2 regions of the Aliivibrio fischeri ATCC 7744 genome follow, and region 2 is predicted to be linked to the other one. Evidence: riboswitches for the same ligand, from Rfam matches in the RefSeq annotation. Region 2 holds a riboswitch; the other holds the start of a gene.
What was found. A riboswitch is a leader RNA that binds a small molecule or an ion and turns the genes downstream of it on or off. The one in region 2 is predicted to bind cobalamin.
Positions count from the first base shown of each region.

Region 1: linked by a shared signal. The riboswitch ahead of AVFI_RS15565 (ABC transporter substrate-binding protein) and the one ahead of AVFI_RS12820 (TonB-dependent receptor domain-containing protein) in region 2 are both predicted to bind cobalamin.

Region 1 covers NZ_CP092713.1:435,017-438,198, reverse strand. The annotation lists gene AVFI_RS15570 (FecCD family ABC transporter permease) at 1-566, opposite strand, end outside; gene AVFI_RS15565 (ABC transporter substrate-binding protein) at 566-1,483, opposite strand; cobalamin riboswitch at 1,503-1,637, opposite strand; gene AVFI_RS15560 (cobalamin adenosyltransferase) at 1,722-2,258, shown strand; gene AVFI_RS15555 (sensor domain-containing diguanylate cyclase) at 2,555-3,182, shown strand, end outside.
Region 2 covers NZ_CP092712.1:2,793,260-2,796,441, reverse strand. The annotation lists gene trmA (tRNA (uridine(54)-C5)-methyltransferase TrmA) at 38-1,144, opposite strand; cobalamin riboswitch at 1,293-1,517, shown strand; gene AVFI_RS12820 (TonB-dependent receptor domain-containing protein) at 1,564-3,182, shown strand, end outside.

The sequences.
Region 1 (3,182 bases), on a different replicon from region 2:
AATTGACTGACTTCATACTGTTGCGCCATTAATAGCAGTCCCATACGAGCACCGCCCAATAAACTCGATAGCGCCAAGCCAGTTAATATTAAAAATAAAATTTGTGAAGAAGAGTGACGAGATGCAAGAACATAAATAAACGCAGAAGCAACAAGAGCACCAACCGTTGTAAAAATAGGTAACCACATCGGGTTCATAAAAGAAAAACCCGTCACAATAGCGATAACAGCACCAAAACTGCTTCCCGAACTTACTCCTAATACATCAGGGCTCGCTAATGGGTTTTTAAATAATCCTTGAGTACAGGCTCCAGCTAAAGCCAATGCACCACCAGCCATAATTGCCGCACACGCCCTTGGCAAACGAATGTGCATCACAATTGCAGAGGCAAGCGGATACTCTTTAGTTGCTAACTCACTCCCACCAAATATATAACTCTTAAACATAGCTAAAATATCAATGATTGGAATGTGAACCGCACCAAGACTTAAATAAGCCAAGAATAATCCTAAAAATATGCAAATAGCAGCAACCGCTTGGAATGAGGTTAAACGATAAAAAGACATTAGCGTTTCTTATAAGCAGAATGATTAACAAACAAAATCGCATCAACAATATATTGACTGTAAACGCTTCTTAAAACGTGGGGCATTTGATAAACGCGTCCGTTTTTAATCGCTTTTACTGATTGCAGAGAAGGGTCAGATAAGACGTCTTGCTTAAATTTATCAGCACCTTTTTCATCTCCATACACCCACGCAGGTATAAATAAAATATCAGGATTTAATGCAATGACCATTTCTTTAGATACAGGAACTTGTCCGTATTTATCACTCACTAGCCCTTCAATGGCATTATTCAGATTTGCCTGTTTTAAGACTTCATCCCAAGTAGAATCTTGACCGCTCGATGTTCCCCACGGATTATAATCCAAAGCAGTTAATCGCTTTTTAGGTAAGATAACCTCTTGCTGTAAACGCTGTTGCATATCTTCGATGACTCGCTCAGCAGCAAGTCGACGATTAACAATATCACCGACTCGCAAAATCTCTGTTTCAACCTCTTTTAAGGTATTAGGCGTTTGAATGCGATAAACCGGGATACCAGCACTCTCAATAATCGCTAACTTTGATGCATCACTCCAATTAGCAGCAAAAACAATGTCAGGACGATTCGCTATGATCATTTCCACATTAAGTGCTAACAAAGGTATTGATTTTGGCAATATATCTTTAATCGCTGAATAGTTAGGATTATTAGCAAGATCTGTCAAACTGGATAATTGTTCTTTATCAACCAACTCCAATAATACGGCATCGGTGAATAACGTTTTTGACGATATTTTTGTAGGTGCTTTCTCTAAAATAACGGTATTACCTAACCCATCAACAACATGTAATGGATAGGTAGTTTCGGCCATCGTTGACCAAGAAAGCAAAAGAGAAAAAACAATAATAAATGGGTTTAACGCAAGCCAACGCATGGCAACTCCTGTAAATCGCGTACATAATATGAACCAACTTCGTATCTGACTCAAACTCTTGCAAGCTCTCACAGTGGCGCGCCCGTTACGGATTCTCACCGTATTCCGAAGTAATCTTCATTGTACGATGCTATGTTGATATATTCTATCTATAACCCTGAAAACATGGGATTAATTAGAGATACCCCCTACAACGTGATAAAATTCATCACCTCTTTAATCAACAAAGTAAATATTTATGGCACTTAAAGCATCTGGAAATATTGGTGAACTTTCATACCCATTCATTTTTGAAGACAGCCCATTATGTGACTTTGAAATATTAACGGATGAATTGTGTGCCTATACTGGCTTAGCTCTATCACAAGTAACTAATCAAGAAGTCCGTGAATCGCTAGAACGTCTACAACCAAAAATATTTCACCTTAATGGCTCGATTCGTGGGAAATGTGGCATCTTTGAGCTAGACGTTCAAGAGCTCGTGTCTGAAATGTTTTACTTTAAAGAACAAGTTCATGACAAAGGTAAGCGCTTTGTTCTTCCTCGTGGAACTGGCCCAGTGATTCAACTTCATCAATGCCGTAGCTTAAGTAAAAAAGTGGTTCGTGCCTTAGTCCTTATTGATAAATTAACCAATAAAACCATCCCAGAAACACTTCCTCGTTTTGCAAATGCGCTCGCTAACTATTACTTTGTGCTTACACGAGTATTAAACCAAGATATGGGTATTGATGAACCTGAATACACAAGCATTAATTATCCAACACCTGAATAGGTTAAATGTTATGTAAATATATCGTTAAGCGAATAATGAAAAAGAATATTAATAATAAGAACCATAATATTCTCTTTCATTATCAATGGCAGTAACACGATACAAGTCAATGCAACTCTATTTATGATCTTTAATTATATTGATAGCAAACCTCATATATTATAAAGTCCACCTCAATTATTACAGTCATGCAATAAATGACTTTTTTGTTAAATTTAGGTTAAGTGATTAGAGTGATTACATTTGGTAAGTCCAATAAATTATTTTTTTGGCCACGCTTTATCGTTTTATTTACAATGTTAAATATCTTATTATTTTCAGTGTTTTATTTCTATAAGTTCTCACAGAACCAGATAGAAATAAGTAAAATAAAATCAGAACAAAGTGCTCTAATTTCAGCACAAAAAAAATACATTGCCATGACTCTAAACAGCATTGGGCAAGACTTACTGCTGCTTTCTGATTTTATTGAAATTAACAAAGCGTATCAAAAACACGAACGTAAACTCATTAAACTAGCTGAAATGAACACGCTTGCTCTGAGCTTACGTAAAGGACTTTATGATCAATTAAGATACCTTGATCTTGAAGGCAATGAGCTCATTCGTATTAACTATAATAATGGTATTCCAAGTGTTGTTGCTGGTAATGAATTACAAAATAAATTTAACCGTTATTATTTTCAAGACAGCTTATCTTTAAATGATGGGGATATTTACGTTTCTATTTTAGATTTAAATATTGAGCATGGTGAAATCGAAGAACCTTATAAACCTATGATTCGTCTAGCTACGCCTGTATATGATGATCAGGGAAATAAAAGAGGTATCGTTATATTAAATTACCTTGCAGCGCATTTATTAGATGGTCTAAAACTATTTTCTTTGGATAAAAGAAACCATCACATGCTAATAAACAGTAATA
Region 2 (3,182 bases):
GGCTCAGAACATTACGCTCTGAGCCTTTTTTTTAAGTTTATTTTCTTTCTAAGAAAACGCCTGCTTCCATATGGTGTGTATATGGGAACTGGTCAAATAAAGCAAAACGCGTAATGTTGTGCGTTTGGCTTAAAATTTCTAAGTTTTCTTTTAGCGTTTCAGGATTACAAGAGATGTACATAATACGCTCGTAACCTTGAACCATCTTACAAGTCCCTTCATCCATTCCAGAACGAGGTGGATCAACAAAGATAGTGTTGCAGTTATAGCTTTTTAGATCGATATTTTGATCTTTTAAGCGTCTAAATTCACGTTTACCTTCCATAGCATCAGTAAAATCTTCAGCAGACATTCGAATGATTTGTACATTATCAATGTTATTTGCAGCAATGTTGTATTGAGCAGAATCAACAGATGGTTTTGCTAATTCGGTAGCCAGAACGCGATCAAAGTTTTTCGCTAATGCCAATGAGAAGTTACCGTTACCACAATATAATTCAAGTAGGTCGCCTTGACTGTTTTGTGTACAATCCACTGCCCATTCCAGCATTTTTTGAGCAACAATGCCGTTTGGTTGTGTAAAGCTATTCTCAACTTGCTTATACGTTAAGATGTCGTCATTAACTTTAAGTTTTTCAATAACAAACTCTTGGTCTAAAACGATTTTCATTTTACGTGCACGACCAATGATATTTAGGTTAAAACCTTCATCATTCAGACGTTGTTTTAATGCTTTCGCTTCTTCTTTCCAAGCATCATCTAGTTGACGGTGATAAAGCATCGACACCAAAATTTCGCCACTAAGCGTCGATAAGAAATCCACTTGGAACATTTTATAGCGAAGTGTTTTACTTTCTTTTACTGCTTCTGTTAGTAATGGCATTAAATCGTTAATTAAACGGCTTGCAGGTAAGAAGTAATCAACACGGTATTTTTCTTTGGTCTCTTGGTTGAACATGACGTAATACATTTCGTCACCTTCATGCCACACACGAAATTCAGCACGCATGCGGTAGTTTTCAGCAGGAGAGGAAAAGACTTCCAGTTCTGGAACATTAAATTCAGAAAACATAGCAGAGAGTGCTTCTGCTTTTTCATCTAATTGTACTTGATAATTTTCTGGGTTCATGACTGATTGTGTCATCGTCTTGCCTCACGCTGCTCAAAATAAGAGCGCCGATTTTATGCGATAGAGATCTGTTGTCCAGTATTTGTGTGTTATTGATCGAAACTAATTAATACTAATACGTGATATTGAGCGCATAAACCTAGACAAAGATAGTGTAGGTCACTACTATTTCGCCCATGTTGGTGCGCTATTTTTAATATTAATTATAGCCTGAATAGGGAATCTGGTGAAAATCCAGAACTGACGCGCAGCGGTAAGAGAGAACGAAGGTACAATTTTTCACACTGTTAAGTTTAGATATTTTAAGGATATCGAAAAATAATGGGAAGTGAGTACTCTAGGTTAACTGCTCTCAAGTCCGAAGACCTGCCAGCAATAAGTAATACATTACGTATTGCTATATGGACTTAACGCGATTTTAGGAAACAACGGAAATGAAAAAAACTGCCTTAGCGACAGCTGTAGTGTCGCTGCTTTCACACGCCTATACACCCCCTGTATTTGCTAAAAATACCACAACAGAAACCGATGAAACCATGGTTGTTACTGCGAACAGATTTGAGCAGTCAGCCAAAGATGTGATTGCGCCTGTAGAAGTAGTTACAAAAGAAGATATTGAAGCAATGCAAGCTAAATCTCTTGATGAGGTTCTTCGCCGATTACCTGGTGTTCAAATTGGAAAAAATGGTGGCTATGGCCAGAAAACGAGTTTATTTATTCGTGGTACGGAATCAGATCATGTATTAATTCTAATGAATGGTGTTAGATTAGGAAGTGCAACTTCGGGAGTGGCAGCCATTAATGCTATTTCACTTAATGGTGTAGAAAGAGTTGAGTATATTAGAGGTCCTCGTACTGCTATTTATGGTGCAGATGCTATCGGCGGTGTTATTAATATCATTACATCGACAACTAATGAATATACTGAAATTAGTGGTGGTCTTGGTTCTAATAAATATCAACAACTTAGTGCAGTAACAAGTACAAAAGTAAACGATAGTTTATATGTGAAAGTAGCTGTAAGCCAAGAAAAAGAAGATGGTTTTTCCGCATATAGTGAATCGAATAGTAATTATGACCCTAGTAAAGATAGTGATAATGATGGGTTTGAAAGTAATAACTTATCTTTAGAATTAGCATATAAATTTTCAGAATCATTTAATAGCAGAGTAAATATTGATTATAGCGAAGGTTCGGTTGATTATGATCCAGCTGCATCTTCTAAAGATAGTAAGAATTATAACGTAGCTTTAAGTAATGAATACAAAACTGATAAGTGGGTAACGTCATTAGTTGTAGCCACTAATCAGGATCATAATAATGAACATTCTTATAGTTCTTGGACTGGTGTTTATACTGATGCTACTTTTGAAACTCAGCGTAACTCGGTTTATTTGAATAGTTTTTATCAATTAACTAATGAGTTAAATGTTGGTGGTGGCATTGATTGGTATAAAGATGATGTATCTAATTCAACAGACGCTGCAAAGTTTGATGAAACTTCAAGAACAAACTTAGCAGGGTTTGTAACGGGAGTTTATCAAAAAGATGACCTCCAGCTAGAAGCTAGTTTACGAAATGATGATAATCAGCGTTATGGTAATAATACAACGTGGCAATTTGGTGTTGGTTACCAAGTTATAGAACATTATAAACTTACATTTAATTCTGGAACTGCATTTAGAGCTCCTACATTTAATGATCTTTATTCAACTAATCCTATTTATGGCGATAGTGGCAACCCAAATTTAAAACCAGAACAATCGGAAAATATGGAAGTTGCACTTATTGTTGATTATTTTTTAGCGACTATTCGTTTAGCGGCATATAAAAATAAAATTACAGACTTAATTGTTTATGGGACACCTAGTGAGAATGTAGATAAAGCAACAATTGAAGGAATAGAAATATCCAGTAGCTTTAATACAGGAGCAATTTACCATCAATTAAGTTTTGATTGGATGGATCCTAAAAATGATGATACTGGTGAGGTTTTAGCTCGAAGAGCAAAGAAAAGTGGTAAATGGAATAGCTCATATGCAGTTAATGATTT